DNA from 4 places in the Pseudomonas sp. GD03875 genome. Region 1 is predicted to be linked to each of the others. Evidence: predicted binding sites of a transcription regulator. Region 1 holds the regulator's gene; each other region holds the start of a gene.
The links. The regulator sigma-54, encoded in region 1, starts transcription at its own class of promoters, with help from an activator protein. The targets are predictions, from matches to a motif close to ANTGGCATNNANNTTGCTNT.
Positions count from the first base shown of each region.

Region 1 (4,325 bases):
ATGACTGCCGCCAAGGTCAAGCACATCAAGGCCACCGACGTGACCCTGCTCGACAAGCCGGACCTGCAGCTCTACCGCGGCACCCAGTATCCCTGGCACGTGCGCAGCGACAAGGGCGAGGTCGCCCCGGAGGGCAAGCAGGTCGAACTGATCGACAACGTGCGCATCGCCCGCACCGACGCCAAGAATCGCCCGACCGTGATCACCAGCAGCCGGGTCACCGTGTTTCCCGACGAAGAATATGCGCAGACCCAGCAAGCCGTTAGAATCGAGGCCGCCAACGGGGTGACCACGGCACAGGGAATGAAAGCGTACATGAACGACGGCAAGATCGACTTGCTGTCCAACGTAAGAGGCCAGCATGAGGTTCGTTAAAACCTTCCCCCTATTGCTCAGCCTGGGCGCCGCGCTGGGAAGCGCTGCCGCCTGGGCCCTGCCCAGCGACCGCGATCAGCCGATCCGGGTCCAGGCGGACAGCGCGGAACTGGATGACAAGCAAGGTGTGGCCGTCTACCGCGGCGGCGTGGTGATCACCCAGGGCACCCTGAAGATCACCGGCGACACCGTGACCATCACCCAGGACGCCAACGGCGAGATCGAAGTCTTCACCTCGGTGGGCCACCCGGCCTACTACGAGCAGAAGCCGTCCGTGGACAAGGACATCGTCAAGGCCTACGGCAAGACCATCCAGTACTTCGCGAGCAACGAGCGCATCGTGCTGATCGACCAGGCCAAGGTGATCCAGCAGGGCAACACCTTCGAAGGCGAGAAGATCGTCTACGACACCCAGCGCCAGATCGTCAACGCCGGCCGCGCCACGGGCAGCAGCGTATCGGTGCCGCGCCCGCGCATCGACATGATCCTGCAGCCGCGCAAGAAGAACGGCCAGCCGGAGCAGGCGCAGTAATGGCGACCCTCAAAGCCCAGCACCTGGCCAAGAGCTACAAGGGCCGCCAGGTGGTCCGCGACGTCAGCCTGTCCATCGACAGCGGGCAAATCGTCGGCCTGCTCGGCCCCAACGGCGCCGGCAAGACCACCTGCTTCTACATGATCGTCGGCCTGGTCCAGGCCGATCAGGGCCGCGTGCTGATCGACAGCGACGACATCAGCCACCAGCCCATGCACGGCCGCGCGCGCTCCGGCATCGGCTACCTGCCGCAGGAAGCCTCGATCTTCCGCAAGCTGAGCGTGGCCGACAACATCATGGCGATCCTCGAGACCCGCAAGGATCTCGACCGCGCCGGCCGCCAGAGCGCCCTGGAAGCCCTGCTGCAGGAGTTCCACATCAACCACATCCGCGACAGCCTCGGCATGAGCCTGTCCGGCGGCGAGCGTCGCCGCGTGGAGATCGCCCGCGCCCTGGCCACCGAGCCGAAGTTCATCCTGCTCGACGAACCCTTCGCCGGCGTGGACCCGATCTCGGTGGGTGACATCAAGCAGATCATCCATCACCTGAAGGCCAAGGGCATCGGCGTACTGATCACCGATCACAACGTGCGCGAGACCCTGGACATCTGCGAGACCGCCTACATTGTCAACGACGGCCAGTTGATCGCCGAAGGCGACGCCGAGACCATCCTCGCCAATCAACTGGTCAAGGAAGTCTACCTGGGCCACGAATTCCGCCTCTGAGCCCCTCCCGCGTGCGGGACTTGCGCAAACGGCTGGAATCATTCAAGGTCAGGCATATAATTTGCTTCCTGGGGCGGCCCGCCGCCTCGCAGTTGGATGGCGCCCCGCGCCGGCAAGTGAACAAGGTACCCAGCCCCACACCATGAAACCGTCGCTAGTCCTCAAGATGGGCCAGCAGCTGACGATGACCCCGCAGCTGCAACAGGCCATCCGCCTCCTCCAGCTTTCCACCCTGGACCTGCAGCAGGAAATCCAGGAAGCGCTGGAATCCAACCCCATGCTGGAGCGCCAGGAAGACGGCGAAGACTTCGATAACTCCGATCCCATGGCCGACGCCGCCGAACAGGCAGGCCCGGCCCAACAGGACAGCTCCAGCTTCCAGGACAGCACCGTCGCGGTGAACAACAGCGAGAGCGCCGAGGACGGTGAGTGGCATGACCGCATCCCCAGCGAGCTGCCCGTCGACACCGCCTGGGAAGACGTCTACCAGACCAGCGCCAGCAGCCTGCCGAGCAACGATGACGACGAGTGGGACTTCACCACGCGCACGTCGGCCGGCGAGAGCCTGCAGAGCCATCTGCTGTGGCAGCTCAACCTGGTGCCGATGTCCGATACCGACAAGCTGATCGGCGTCACCATCATCGACTGCATCAACAACCAGGGTTACCTGGAAGAGTCCATCGACGAGATCGTCGAGTCCTTCGATCCCGAACTGGAGATCGAGGCCGACGAGGTCGAAGCCGTCCTGCATCGCATCCAGCATTTCGAGCCGGCCGGCATCGGCGCCCGCGACCTGCGCGAATGCCTGCTGCTGCAACTGCGCCAGCTGCCGGCCGGCACACCCTGGCTGAGCGAGGCCCAGCGCCTGGCCGGCGAGCACCTCGATGTGCTCGGCAGCCGCGACTACAGCCAGCTGATGCGCCGCCTGAAGCTCAAGGAAGACGAGCTGCGCCAGGTGATCGAACTGATCCAGAGCCTCAACCCGCGCCCCGGATCGCAGATCGAGGCCGGCGAGCCGGAATACGTGGTGCCGGACGTGATCGTGCGCAAGCACAACGAACGCTGGCTGGTCGAACTGAACCAGGAAGCCGTGCCGCGCCTGCGGGTCAACCCGCAGTACGCCGGCTTCGTCCGCCGCGCCGACTCCAGCGCGGACAACACCTTCATGCGCAACCAGCTGCAGGAGGCGCGCTGGTTCATCAAGAGCCTGCAGAGCCGCAACGAGACGCTGATGAAGGTGGCGACGCAGATCGTCGAGCACCAGCGCGGCTTCCTCGAATACGGCGACGAGGCCATGAAGCCCCTGGTGCTGCATGACATCGCCGAGGCGGTGGGCATGCACGAGTCGACCATCTCGCGGGTCACCACGCAGAAATTCATGCACACCCCGCGCGGCATCTACGAGCTGAAGTACTTCTTCTCCAGCCATGTCAGCACCTCCGAGGGCGGCGAATGCTCGTCCACCGCGATCCGCGCCATCATCAAGAAACTGGTGGCCGCGGAAAACGCGAAAAAGCCGTTGAGTGACAGCAAGATCGCTGGTTTACTGGAGGCACAGGGCATTCAGGTAGCCCGCCGCACCGTCGCCAAGTACCGTGAGTCCCTCGGCATAGCGCCGTCCAGCGAACGCAAGCGACTGATGTAAGCGGCCCTGAGCGGAAGGTTTCTGCACACCGTATCGAGCGCCGGATACCCTGCCACGGGGAAACCACGGCCAGCAGTGCAGCACCCTCCCAGCCAGCGTGTTACGGCGGCAGGCCCGATAGCCTGTCTCTTACACAAGGCAACAAGGAGATGCGTTATGCAAGTCAACATCAGTGGACATCAACTGGATGTGACAGACGCCCTGCGTGACTATGTCGGCGAGAAGTTGGGCCGGCTGGAGCGCCATTTCGACAAGATCACCAATGTGCAGGTCATCATGGAGGTCGAGAAGCTGAAGCAGAAGATCGAAGCGACCCTGCACATTGCCGGCGGTGAGGTGGTCGCCAACGCCGAGCACGAAGACATGTACGCCGCCATCGACCTGCTGACCGACAAACTCGACCGCCAACTGATCAAGCACAAGGAAAAGCAGCTGGGCCGCCTGCAGGGCGCCACCGCACGCTGATACCTCCCCCTCCATGATCCGACTCGAAACCATCCTGACTCCCGCACGTTCCCCCGTGAACGTGCCGGGAGGCAGCAAGAAGCGTGTACTCGAACAGATTGCCAATCTGGTCGCCCGTGATCTGCCCGATCTGGATGCCCAGGACATCTTCGAAAACCTGATCGCCCGCGAGAAGCTCGGCTCCACCGGCTTCGGCAACGGCATCGCCATTCCCCACTGCCGCCTGGCCGGCTGCAATGCGCCGATCAGCGCCGTGCTGCACCTGGAAGCGGCCGTGGACTTCGACGCCATCGACGGCGCGCCGGTGGACCTGCTGTTCGTCCTGCTGGTGCCGGAGGCGGCGACCGACGAGCACCTCGAACTGCTGCGCCAGATCGCCAGCATGCTGGACCGTGCCGAGGTGCGCGAGCGCCTGCGCCAGGCGCAGAGCAACGAGGATCTGTACCAGGTCGTGGTCGACGTACAGAACGGCCTTTGAACAGGGGGGCGGCATGCGTCTGATCATCGTCAGCGGGCGTTCCGGCTCGGGCAAGAGCACCGCCCTCGACGTACTGGAAGACAACGGTTTCTACTGCATCGACAA
Region 1 covers NZ_JAOCCV010000034.1:20,269-24,593, forward strand. The annotation lists gene lptC (LPS export ABC transporter periplasmic protein LptC) at 1-375, shown strand, start outside; gene lptA (lipopolysaccharide transport periplasmic protein LptA) at 362-907, shown strand; gene lptB (LPS export ABC transporter ATP-binding protein) at 907-1,632, shown strand; gene N5D30_RS22065 (RNA polymerase factor sigma-54) at 1,775-3,277, shown strand; gene raiA (ribosome-associated translation inhibitor RaiA) at 3,434-3,742, shown strand; gene ptsN (PTS IIA-like nitrogen regulatory protein PtsN) at 3,756-4,220, shown strand; gene rapZ (RNase adapter RapZ) at 4,234-4,325, shown strand, end outside.

Region 2 (4,325 bases), on a different contig from region 1:
CCAGGCCCTCGGCGGCGATGCCGCGCATCTCCAGCCAGGTGGCGTTGATGTTCTCCCACATGTCAGCGGTGATCCGCCCGCGCACGGCGTGGGCGTTGCTGCGCGCGCCCTGCAGGCAGCAGTAGATACTCGCCGGGTTGTCCGCGTCGAGGGCGAAGAAGTGCAGCATGCGCTCGGCGTGCAGCTGGCCGTGGCGCTCCAGGTAGTCGTCCAGGGTGCCGGTGATCAGCAGCGGCAGGGCCAGTTCGTCGAGGCCGTCGCCACGGCCGTCCTGGGGCATCAGCGACAGCGAGTAGCTGACGTCGAGCATGCGCGCGAGGTTCTCGGCGCGCTCCAGGTAGCGCGACATCCAGTAGAGGTCGGAGGCGGTTCTGCTCAGCATGGTCAGTCCTCCACCACCCAGGTGTCCTTGGTGCCGCCGCCCTGGGACGAGTTGACCACCAGCGAGCCCTCGCGCAGGGCCACGCGGGTCAGGCCGCCGGGCACCAGGCGGGTCTCGCGGCCTGACAGGACGAACGGGCGCAGGTCGATGTGGCGCGGGGCGACGCCGCTCTCGACGAAGGTCGGGCAGGTCGACAGGCACAGCGTCGGCTGGGCGATGTAGGCCTCGGGCCGGGCCTTGAGGCGTTCGCGGAAGGCCTCGATCTCGGCCTGGGTGGCGGCCGGGCCGACCAGCATGCCGTAGCCGCCGGAGCCCTGGGTTTCCTTGACCACCAGTTCGGAGAGGTTGGCCAGCACGTGGGACAGTTCCTCGGGCTTGCGGCACTGCCAGGTGGGCACGTTCTTGAGGATCGGCTCCTCGTCCAGGTAGAAGCGGATCATTTCGCCGACGTAGGGATAGATCGACTTGTCGTCCGCCACCCCGGTGCCGACCGCGTTGGCCAGCACCACGTTGCCGCTGCGGTAGGCGGCCAGCAGGCCGGGCACGCCGAGCATGGAGTCCGGGTTGAAGGCCAGCGGGTCGAGGAAGGCGTCGTCCAGGCGCCGGTAGATCACGTCCACCGGCTGCGGGCCGGCGGTGGTGCGCATGAACACCTTGTCGTCGCGGACGAACAGGTCGGCGCCCTCCACCAGCTCCACACCCATCTCGCGGGCGAGGAAGGCGTGCTCGAAGTAGGCGCTGTTGAAGCGCCCCGGGGTGAGCACCACCACGCTGGGGTTGTCGATCGGGCTGGAGCTTTTCAGGGTGTCCAGCAGCAGACTCGGGTAGTGGTCGATGGGCGCCACCCGCTGCATCGAGAACAGCTCGGGGAACAGGCGCATCATCATCTTGCGGTCTTCCAGCATGTAGCTGACGCCGCTGGGCGTGCGCAGGTTGTCCTCCAGCACGTAAAAGCTGCCGTCGCCGTCGCGCACCAGATCGACGCCGGCGATGTGGGCGTAGAGGTCGCGGTGCAGGTCGAGGCCCTGCATGGCCAGCTGGTAGCCCTCGTTGGCCAGCACCTGCTCGGCCGGGACGATGCCGGCCTTGAGGATGCGCTGCTCGTGGTAGAGGTCGGCGAGGAACATATTCAGCGCCTTGACCCGCTGGATGCAGCCAGCCTCGACGATGCGCCATTCGCTGGCGGGGATGCTGCGCGGAATGGTGTCGAAGGGGATCAGACGCTCGGTGCCCTGCTCGTCGCCGTAGAGCGTGAAGGTGATGCCTGCGCGGTGGAACAGCAGGTCGGCTTCCCGCCGGCGCTGGGCCAGGAGCTCGTCGGGGGTGTCCGCCAGCCAGCGGGCGAATTCCCGGTAGTGCGGGCGGACCGTGCCACTCGCGTCGTACATCTCATCGTAGAAGGTGCGGGCCATGCCGTACTCCTTGTCACCCGGACAGGGAGTGCCATCGCAAGGCCCGTGCCATGAAAAATTATGCTTTCAGATCAACGAGTTGCTAATCCAAGCGAAGCGCTGCGCACCAAAATGGAGCGATTTTGCGCCCCAGGCGCGGCAGGCCGCCCCATGGCATGGCAGCGCGGCGAAGCCTTCGCTCAGACGCGCACTTCCATGCCTTCGCGCAGGAAGCGCGGCGCGATGTAGCACTCGTAGTGCGCCTCGGAGAGCAGGAAGAATTCGCGGTCGATGGCCTCGCGCAGGGCCGGCAGCTCCCAGTCGCGGAACTCGGGCAGCAGCACCAGGCCGTAGGCCTCCAGCCGGCTGATCAGGCGCGAGGCGCGGGCGATCAACTGGTAGGCCCAGCAGTATTCGGACTGCTCGGGCACGAAGCGCACCTGGCGCTGCTCCAGCTGCGCGCGCAGCAGCGACGGGTCGAAGATCTCCACCTTGCCCTGCATCACCTGCACCAGCAGCACCTCGAGGCGCTTCCACACGGCGCGCTTCTCGTCGTCGTTGTAGGCGTTCCAGTTCACCACCTCGTGATGGAAGCGCTTGCAGCCGCGGCACACCAGGTCGCCGTAGACGGTGGAGCAGAGGCCGACGCAGGGCGTCTTGATTCGTTGGTTGGACATGCGGGGCAGGACGGCGCTGTGAAACAGGCGCCCCATGATAGCGGCTACCCCCGGCAGGGTCATCATGACCGACCAGACCTTCGTCGACTTGCCAGCCAGACGATGACAGGTAGTCTAAAACCCCGATTGGATCGGCGTTTCGCTTAACTTTGGCCGCCCGTTCCAGTAGAATTGCACCGCCTTTTTAGGCACCGATGTCCGTCGGAAGCTGTTTTCAAAGCGTCACGAGCACAGTCGATCCGCCAGGAACGCGTCTGGCGCAGGTTCGCCGAAACCTGCGCCGCCCTCATCCCCTCTCGCGTCCTGCGGCGTAAAACTTTGAAAACAGCTTCTTGTTGAAGCCGTCGACTCACCGGCCAGTGCGCCCAAAAAGCGCAGCGGCGCGATGCGTGGCGGTTTTCTGGATAAGCGTTGCGGGCCGCCGCGACCACTGATGAGGGTAATAACTGTGCTTGAAGCCTATCGCAAACACGTAGAAGAGCGTGCCGCCCAAGGGATCGTTCCCCAGCCGCTGAACGCCGAGCAAACCGCAGGCCTGGTCGAGCTGCTGAAGAACCCGCCGGCCGGCGAAGAAGCCTTCCTCGTTGATCTGATCACCAACCGTGTTCCGCCGGGCGTGGACGAAGCCGCCTACGTCAAGGCCGGCTTCCTGTCCGCCGTGGCCAAGGGCGAAGCCAGCTCCCCGCTGATCAGCAAGCAACGCGCCGTCGAACTGCTGGGCACCATGCAGGGCGGCTACAACATCGCCACCCTGGTCGAACTGCTGGACAGCGCCGAGCTGGCCGAAGTCGCCGCCGAGCAGCTGAAGCACACCCTGCTGATGTTCGACGCCTTCCACGACGTGGCCGAGCGCGCCAAGGCCGGCAACGCCAACGCCAAGGCCGTGATGCAGTCCTGGGCAGATGGCGAGTGGTTCGTCAACCGCCCCGCCGTTCCGGAAAAAGTCACCCTGACCGTGTTCAAGGTCACCGGCGAAACCAACACCGACGACCTGTCGCCGGCGCCGGACGCCTGGTCCCGCCCGGACATCCCGCTGCACGCCCTGGCCATGCTGAAGATGGCCCGTGACGGCATCAACCCGGACCAGCCGGGCTCCGTCGGCCCGATCAAGCAGATGGAAGCGCTGAAGGCCAAGGGCTTCCCGGTCGCCTACGTCGGTGACGTGGTCGGTACCGGTTCCTCCCGCAAGTCCGCCACCAACTCGGTACTGTGGTTCTTCGGCGATGACATCCCCTACGTGCCGAACAAGCGCGCCGGTGGTTTCTGCTTCGGCACCAAGATCGCCCCGATCTTCTACAACACCATGGAAGACGCCGGCGCCCTGCCGATCGAATTCGACTGCACCAACCTGGCCATGGGCGACGCCATCGACGTCTACCCGTACAAGGGCGAAGTGCGCCGCCACGGCAGCGACGAGCTGGTCACCAGCTTCCAGCTGAAGACCGACGTGCTGCTGGACGAAGTCCGCGCCGGCGGCCGTATCCCGCTGATCGTCGGCCGTGGCCTGACCGAGAAGGCCCGCGCCGAGCTGGGCCTGGCCCCGTCCACCCTGTTCAAGAAGCCGGTCGCCCCGGCCGACAGCGGCAAGGGCTTCACCCTGGCGCAGAAGATGGTCGGTCGCGCCTGCGGCCTGCAGGAAGGCCAGGGCGTGCGCCCGGGCACCTACTGCGAGCCGAAGATGACCACCGTCGGTTCCCAGGACACCACCGGCCCGATGACCCGCGACGAGCTGAAGGACCTGGCCTGCCTGGGCTTCTCCGCCGACCTGGTGATGCAGTCCTTCTGCCACACCGCCGCCTATCCGAAGCCGATCGACGTCACCACCCACCACACCCTGCCGGACTTCATCATGAACCGCAGCGGCGTGTCCCTGCG
Region 2 covers NZ_JAOCCV010000005.1:8,206-12,530, forward strand. The annotation lists gene N5D30_RS05495 (alpha-E domain-containing protein) at 1-382, opposite strand, end outside; gene N5D30_RS05500 (circularly permuted type 2 ATP-grasp protein) at 385-1,794, opposite strand; gene N5D30_RS05505 (DUF1289 domain-containing protein) at 1,974-2,450, opposite strand; gene acnB (bifunctional aconitate hydratase 2/2-methylisocitrate dehydratase) at 2,899-4,325, shown strand, end outside.
Region 2: the regulator sigma-54 is predicted to act here: its motif matches at 1,828-1,847, upstream of N5D30_RS05500 (circularly permuted type 2 ATP-grasp protein).

Region 3 (4,325 bases), on a different contig from region 1:
CTTGCCATGGTCGACGTGGGCGATGATGGCGATGTTGCGCAGTTTTTCGATCACGATGTCGTCTCGATTAGGGATTCGGTGTCGGCCGCGCACTCTACGCGGCCCGCATGAACGGGGAATTAAGGGCGCTGGTCGGGAGGACGCCGACGGCGCACCTCGGCGAGACGACGCGCCGCTCTAGCGCGGGCGGTAGACGCGCACATTGGCATGTCCCTCGCTGAGCAGGTGGTGGGCGTGCAGGCGGCTCATCACGCCCTTGTCGCAATACAGCAGGTACTGGCGGCTCTCATCCAGTTCCTTGAAGCGGTTGTTCAGCGCGTAGAACGGCAGGGCCTGCACTTCGATACCGGCAAGCACAAGCGGCTCGTCCTCGGCGGCGTCCGGGTGGCGGATGTCGATGACGATCTGCCCGGCCAGGGCCTCGGCCACTTCCTCGACCTGCAGGTCCTGGCCCAGTTCGTCGATCACCTTGTCCACGGTCACGCGCTTCGCGCGCTCCAGGGCGCGCTCGAGGATGGCCATGTCGAAATGGGTTTCTTCGTGCTCGATGCGGCCGGGCTTGGCACGGGTGGTCGGGTTGACCGAGATCACGCCGCAGTACTCGGGCATGTTCTTGGCGTACTCGGCGGTGCCGATGGCGGTGGCGGTGTCGATGATGTCCTGCTTGTGCGCGGCGATCAGCGGACGCAGCACCAGGGTGTCGGTGACCGAGTCGATCACCGAGAGGTTCGGCAGGGTCTGGCTGGAGACCTGGCTGATCGCCTCGCCGGTCACCAGCGCATCGATGTTCAGCTCGGCGGCGATGCAGCTGGCGGCGCGCAGCATCATGCGCTTGAGCACCACGCCCATCTGGCTGTTGTCGACCTTGCCGAGGATTTCGCCGACCACTTCCTCGAACGGCACGCTGATGAACAGCACGCGGTGCGAGCTGCCGAACTTCTGCCACAGGTGGTGGGCCACTTCCATCACACCCAGTTCATGGGCACGGCCACCGAGGTTGAAGAAGCAGAAGTGGGTGAGCAGGCCGCGACGCATCATCTGATAAGCAGCGACGGTGGAGTCGAAGCCACCGCTCATCAGCACCAGGGTCTGCTCGATGGAGCCCAGCGGGTAGCCGCCGAGGCCCTCGTGCTGGGCGTGGACGATCAGCAGGCGGTCGTAGCGCACCTCGAAGCGCGCCTCGACCTCAGGCTTCTTCAGGTCGATGCCGGCGGCTCCGCACTCGCGGCGCAGGCGGCTGCCGACATGAGTGGCGAGTTCCATCGAGGTGAAGTCATGGGTGTTGCCGGCGCGCTTGCAGCGCACGGCGAAGACCTTGCCGGCCAGCTGGGCACCAAAATGGGCCCGGCACTTCTCGAAGGTGTCGTCGAAGTCCACGTAGGGATATTCGTGCACTTCGAGGAAGTGGGCGATGCCCGGCATGCTGCGCAGGCGCTCGAACATCTCCAGCTGGGTCTTGCGCTCGCTCACCTGGCTGACCAGGTCCAGGTTGTCCCACTCCCCTCGCACGTCCAGCGCCGGGTCCAGGTCGCGCAGCACCGTGCGGATGTTCTTCGCCAGCTGGCGGATGAACTGCTTGCGCACCGGCCGGCTCTTGATGGTGATTTCCGCGAAGGGTTTGACGATGAGTTTCATGGGGAAAACGAGCGCAGGAAGGCGGGCCTAAAAACAGGGGCGCGGATTATAGCGGAAATTGCTCAAGCTTTGACCAAAAACAATATTCGCCGCCAAACAGCACCAAAAAGAGGCACAAAGCATTTTAGTGGCACCCATTCGGTGCATAAAACCGCTCAAAAAATCGCCACAGGCCGCGCATCCCCTGACTTTCAGGCCTCCAGCCCATTCCGGGGCACTGGCATGCAATTTGCTCCCTTGTGAGGCAGCCTGGCCTGGCGGACCATCCCGCCCGGCTTTGCCCCGATTCCGGGAGGCCGGCACAGCCGACCCCCATCCACCTGGAGGACACCATGTCGAAGTCGCTTCAACTGATTAAAGAACACGACGTGAAGTGGATTGATCTGCGCTTCACCGACACCAAAGGCAAGCAACAGCACGTGACCATGCCGGCACGCGACGCCGACGACGATTTCTTCGAATTCGGCAAGATGTTCGACGGCTCCTCCATCGCCGGCTGGAAAGGCATCGAAGCCTCCGACATGATCCTGCTGCCAGACGACAGCACCGCCGTGCTGGACCCGTTCACCGAAGAGCCGACCCTGATCCTGGTCTGCGACATCATCGAGCCGAGCACCATGCAGGGCTACGATCGCGACCCGCGCGCCATCGCCCGCCGCGCCGAGGAATACCTGAAGTCCACCGGCATCGGCGACACCGTGTTCGTCGGCCCGGAGCCGGAGTTCTTCATCTTCGACGAAGTGAAGTTCAAGTCCGACATCTCCGGCTCCATGTTCAAGATCTTCTCCGAGCAGGCTTCCTGGAACACCGACGCCGACATCGAGTCCGGTAACAAGGGCCACCGTCCGGGCGTGAAAGGCGGCTACTTCCCGGTTCCGCCGGTCGACCACGACCACGAAATCCGCACCGCCATGTGCAACGCCCTGGAAGAAATGGGCCTGGTCGTGGAAGTCCACCACCACGAAGTGGCTACCGCCGGCCAGAACGAGATCGGTGTGAAGTTCAACACCCTGGTCGCCAAGGCCGACGAAGTGCAGACCCTGAAGTACTGCGTGCACAACGTCGCCGACGCCTACGGCAAGACCGTGACCTTCATGCCGAAGCCGCTGTACGGCGACAACGGCTCGGGCATGCACGTGCACATGTCCATCTCCAAGGATGGCAAGAACACCTTCGCCGGCGAAGGCTATGCCGGCCTGTCCGATACCGCCCTGTACTTCATCGGCGGCATCATCAAGCACGGCAAGGCGCTGAACGGCTTCACCAACCCGTCGACCAACTCCTACAAGCGTCTGGTCCCGGGCTTCGAAGCCCCGGTCATGCTGGCCTACTCGGCCCGCAACCGTTCCGCCTCGATCCGCATCCCGTACGTCAACAGCCCGAAAGCCCGCCGCATCGAGGCGCGCTTCCCGGACCCGGCCGCCAACCCCTACCTGGCCTTCGCCGCCCTGCTGATGGCCGGCCTGGACGGCATCCAGAACAAGATCCACCCAGGCGATGCCGCCGACAAGAACCTGTACGACCTGCCGCCGGAAGAGGCGAAAGAGATCCCGCAGGTCTGCGGCAGCCTGAAAGAGGCCCTGGAAGAGCTGGACAAGGGCCGCGCGTTCCTGACCAAGGGCGGCGTGTTCTCCGACGACTTCATCGATGCCTACATCGAGCTGAAATCGGAAGAGGAAATCAAGGTGCGCACCTTCGTGCATCCGCTGGAATACGACCTGTACTACAGCGTCTGATCCAGCGCCGGCCGCCTCCGCGGTCCGCTTGAAAGAGGCCTCCTTCGGGAGGCCTTTTTTATGGCTGTGTCATCGTTGATCGTCGGTTGTTGCACCCCTTGTGGGAGCGGATTTATCCGCGAATGTCGCGGCCAATTGGAATGCCGCCCAGGCGCCCCACGAAAGCAGGAGTGCGCCACCAACCCGTCACGGGAAGAGGCGCCGCTCGAGAGCGCCCGCTATCGCGCCGATCGGCTAGACTCACCGGCAACACCAGCCACCAAGGACAGCCCATGCGCCATCTCCTCTGGCTCCTGCTCGCCGCCCTCCCGGTGCTGCCCGCCCAGGCCGGCAACACCAATTGCAACGACGTTCACGACCGCGACCTGCGGCGCATCTGCGAGGCCGTGAAGAGCGGCAACAGCCGGGATTGCCGCGATATCGACGACCGCGATACCCGGCGCTATTGCCGCGCACTGCTGGAGGAAACACCGCGGACCACCTGCGACGATATCCACGACCGCGACGCCCGCCGTCACTGCAACGCCGTCAGCAGCGGCAATGCCTACGAATGCGAAGACATCGACAACCGCGACATGCGCCGCCAGTGTCGTGCGCTGGTCAACCATTCGTCTTCGGAGTGCGAGGGCATCGACGACCGCGACATGCGGCGCCTCTGTCGAGCGGCCCTGTCCGACTAGCCGCACGGGCCACGCACGACCGGACCGGACACGGACGCGCCAGGCGCAGATAGTTGCCACGCCGTGCGACGCAGCTCCCGTTAAGCGCCGCTGCGCTTGCCAGCACGAGGCGGCAATGCAACGCTTAGGGCCTGTTCGCGAGCTTTCGAGCCAGAGCCGCTATCGATCTGGGATGGACGGATTCGCGAAGCACATGAATGAGCGGCCCGAGCCCGAGCGACAATGCGTTGCACGCGGCACAGCCGACAATCGAGAAATCGTAGAAAGCTCCTGG
Region 3 covers NZ_JAOCCV010000018.1:71,306-75,630, forward strand. The annotation lists gene typA (translational GTPase TypA) at 1-54, opposite strand, end outside; gene thiI (tRNA uracil 4-sulfurtransferase ThiI) at 178-1,635, opposite strand; gene glnA (glutamate--ammonia ligase) at 1,968-3,371, shown strand; gene N5D30_RS16525 (hypothetical protein) at 3,644-4,051, shown strand.
Region 3: the regulator sigma-54 is predicted to act here: its motif matches at 1,852-1,871, upstream of glnA (glutamate--ammonia ligase).

Region 4 (4,325 bases), on a different contig from region 1:
TACCTTCGTCGGGATAAGTGAACACGCCTTCTTCGGCACCTGCCCGCAGGTCTGCGCGCACATGGCCGGCGATCTTGGAGCGGATCGCCTGGTCGAAATGCACCACGCGAATCACCGCGCTGGCCCAGTCCGGATCGGCCATGGCGCGGCGGATGAACATGCGTACGCCGATGCTCAACCGGCGGGCGCCGCTATCGACATGGGCATTGAGCAGCTCGATGGCTTCGGAGAACTCATCGGCCAGGGCGATGCCGACGGCCTCGACCACTTCGTCGCGGGTGCGGAAATAGTTGTAGATGGTGCCGCTGGCGACCTCCGCCTCGCTGGCCACTTCCAGCAACGCGACCTCGCCGACCTCCTTGCGCGCGAACAGGCGCAACGCCGCGTCGATCAGACCCTGGCGGGTACGTTCGCGCTTCTTGTGACCGCGTGTCAGGGGCGCGTCGGGGGTAGCGGTCTTGCTCATTGGGATACTCGCTGAGGAATCGACCCCGATGATAGTGGAAGCACCGGCATTGGGGCATCTGCGTTCAGTGGCCAAGCAGGGCCAGACTTTCGCGCACCATCTGGTTAGCTCGGGCGTGGGGCCCCTCATGCATGACGATGCGATCCGGGCGGATCACCGCCAGCGAGCGTTCGGAGGTGCAGCCGAGTAGCGTCTGGCCGATGTCCTCGACGAAAGGCGTCGAGGCGCCAGGCTTCTGACCATGCAGGCCTACCTGCAGATATCCACCGCCACAGCGTTCCCATTGCTGTTGGGCGGTTTGATCCAACTGCTCACGCGGATCGATACCGAATCCGACCAAGGTTAGGCGATCTCCCAGGGCATCGTCGCTGAGGCCGATGCTGCCGTTGGCCGCGCGCACCAGTCCCTGCGGGAACAGGCCTCCGCGACGTAGGCGGCGACCCCAGGCGCGTCGTGCAAACAGGCCGCGCTTGAAGTTGTTCTTCGGCTTTATTTCCAGCTCCTCGAATTGCCGCCGCAATGGCGGCACCAGGCGCAACGCGCGCATCAGACCGTGGACCAGCAGCGCCATCGGTGCGTTGCTTGGCATCACCATGCGGCCCATCAGTTTGGCCAGCGCGATCATCTCGCGGGCATGTGGGCGGCGCTCCTGATCGTAGCTGTCGAGAATCCTGGCATCGGCCTGGCCGCTCAGCACCCAGGCCAGCTTCCAGGCCAGATTGGCCGCATCGCGCAGGCCGGCTACCAGGCCCTGACCGACGAAGGGCGGGGTTATGTGCGCGGCATCACCGACCAGAAACACCCGGCCCTTCTGGAAGCTGTCGCAGCAGCGTGCGTGGAAGCGATATACCGCCTTGCGCTCGATCTTCAGTTGGCCGGGCTCGATCCATTTATGCAGTAGTTCGGCGATGCGCTCGTCGCTTTCCATCTGCTCTCGGCTCTCGCCGGCATGCAGCATGAACTCCCAGCGCTCGCGCCCGCCGGGGGCTGGCATGTGCGGAGTAGGGCGGCGGTGATCGCAGAGAAACTCGACATGGTCGATGGCCTGCATCTCGCGCTCGGCGGCGTCGACGATCAGCCAGTCCTCGCTGTAGGTCTGGCCCTCGAAATCCTGTCCGATCAGGCTGCGCACCCGCGAGCTGGCACCATCGGCGCCGATCAGGTAGCGCGCGTGCACCTGCCGCTGGCTGCCGTCCTCGGCTCGCAGGGAAGCAAGGACGCCATCGGCGTCCTGATGCAGGTTTTCCAGCTCGAAACCGCCCAGGCTGATGACGTTGTCGAAGCGCCGCTGCTGCTCGCGCATCGAGCGTTCCAGATCCGGCTGGTAGAAGGTCACCAGCTTGGGGTGGCCATCGAGGCTGCCACTGGTATTGGCGCGGCCGAACTGGCCGACAATGGGGCAGTGCATGCGTACTTCGGGAATGACGATCTTCTCGAAGGCACCTTCGGCCAGACCCGCCAGTTGCAGGATACGCAAGGCTTCGTTGTCGAGGGCGATGGCGCGTGGCATCAGCAGGATGTCGTGGATCTTGTCGATCACCAAGGTTTGTACGCCGTAACGACCGAGCAGGGCGGCCAGTGTGGCGCCGACCGGGCCGTTGCCTATCACCAGCACATCCACTGTTTCGGGTAGGGCAGGGCTTTTCTTGTTGTTGTGCATGTCGTGTCGATCCCTTGTTGTTGTGAAAGTCAGGGCAACATGCAGATTATTTAAAATTGATAAATTCTTCAATATTGAATTTTTTATCAGATAATGTCGGTGTGTAGCGGAAGGGGTGGCCGGCGTCAGGAATAAGCCTCCCGTTTAGTTTTAAGGGGCGGCAATCGGCCTGACGGCTTTGCCGCTTGCCTTGGCAGGAGCGGAAAAGCTTTGCCGCTTGCCGCTCTCGATGATCGAATTTATTTTTTAAGTTATTGAAAAATAACACTTAATATAAATGGCACAGCCTTTGCTAAATGTCTGGCACGACGCCCACACGGCAGAGGTTACCGATCATGAGCATCAGCTTCGCAAACGCACTCGGCATTCACGAAACGGCCCTGGGCTTCCGCGCGCAACGCGCCGAGGTTCTGGCCAACAACATCGCCAATGCCGACACGCCGCATTACAAGGCCCGTGATCTGGACTTCTCCGCCGTGCTCGCGGAGCAGAGCGAGAAGCAGAGCGGCAAGCAGTTCGAGATGAGCCGCACCGACAGCCGCCACATCGCCAGCGAAGGTATCCAGCTGGCCGACCCGGCGCTGCGCTACCGCACGCCGTTCCATCCGTCCATCGACCAGAACAGCGTCGACATGCAGCAGGAGCAGGCCAACTACGCCGAGAACGCGGTGCAGTTCCAGGCCAGCTTCACCCTGCTCAACAGCAAATTCAAAGGTCTTGTCGGCGCCCTGCGCGGCGAATAAGGGAGATCCCAGTCATGTCACTCTCCAGTGTCTTCAACATCGCCGGTACCGGCATGAGCGCCCAGAGCACTCGCCTGAACACCATTTCCAGCAACATCGCCAACGCCGAGACCGTTTCGTCGAGCATCGACCAGACCTACCGCGCGCGCCACCCGGTGTTTGCCACCGTGTTCGAGTCGACCATGGACGGCGACCGCGGCTCGCTGTTCGCCGACCAGGACCAGCCTGGTCGTGGCGTGCAGGTGCTGGGCGTGGTGGAAGACCAGAGCAGCCTGATGCCCCGCTACGAGCCCAACCACCCGGCGGCTGACGAGAAGGGCTACGTGTACTACCCGAACGTCAACGTGGTCGAGGAGATGGCCGACATGATTTCCGCCAGTCGTGCCTTCCAGACCAACGTGGAAATGATGAACACCGCCAAGCAGATGATGCAGCGCGTACTGACCCTGGGCCAGTGATCCGGTTAGCGAGGAGTTGAAGGGATGAGCAGTGTAAGCGGCGCCAGTTCGGTACTGGACCAGTACCAGATCAAGCAGGAAACCAAGCAGAGCAAGGATCTCGGCAAGAATGAATTTCTCGAGCTGCTGGTGGCCCAGTTGAACAACCAGAACCCGCTGGAGCCGCAGGAGAACGGCGAGTTCATCGCCCAGCTCGCGCAGTTCAGCCAGGTCGAGGGTATCGAGAAGCTCAATACCAGCATGGGCTCCCTGTTGTCCGGCTATCAGTCCTCGCAGGCCCTGCAGGCCTCGTCCCTGGTCGGGCGCAAGGTGATCGTGCCGTCCGACAAGGCAGTGGTCGACACCAGCGAGACCTTCAAGGCCAGCCTGGTCCTGCCGGTCAGCAGCAGCAACGTCTACGTCAACGTCTACGACAGCGCCGGCAAGGCGGTGAGCCGCGTCAATCTCGGCCAGCAGGCGGCAGGCAACGTGAGCTTCATGTGGGACGGCAAGGACTCAAACGGCGATCTCATGCCGCCCGGCACCTACAAGTTCGAGGCCCAGGCCACCTACCCCGAAGGCACCAAGGGGCTCTACACCCTGCTGCCGGCCAACGTCGACAGCGTCGTGCTCGGTCAGAACGGCAGCGAAATGAGGCTCAACTTGGCGGGCATCGGCGCGGTGCCGCTGTCCCAGGTCCAGACAATCGGTCAATAACCCCCCAGGCTGTAAGCGCCGGCAGTAACGGCAAAGGAGCACATCCATGGCTTTCAATATCGGTCTTAGCGGTCTGCGGGCAGCCACCAAGGACCTCAACGTCACCGGCAACAACATCGCCAACGCCGGCACCGCGGGCTTCAAGCAGTCCCGCGCCGAGTTCGCCGACGTCTACGCGGCGTCGATGCTCGGTACCGGCAAGAACCCGCAGGGCAGCGGCGTGCTGCTGGGCGACGTCGCCCAGCTGTTCAACCAGGGCAACATCAACTACACCCAGAACGCGCTGGACCTGGCGATCAACG
Region 4 covers NZ_JAOCCV010000002.1:203,736-208,060, forward strand. The annotation lists gene N5D30_RS02440 (TetR/AcrR family transcriptional regulator) at 1-466, opposite strand, end outside; gene N5D30_RS02445 (bifunctional 3-(3-hydroxy-phenyl)propionate/3-hydroxycinnamic acid hydroxylase) at 531-2,126, opposite strand; gene flgB (flagellar basal body rod protein FlgB) at 2,462-2,869, shown strand; gene flgC (flagellar basal body rod protein FlgC) at 2,884-3,327, shown strand; gene flgD (flagellar hook assembly protein FlgD) at 3,352-4,023, shown strand; gene flgE (flagellar hook protein FlgE) at 4,070-4,325, shown strand, end outside.
Region 4: the regulator sigma-54 is predicted to act here: its motif matches at 2,403-2,422, upstream of flgB (flagellar basal body rod protein FlgB).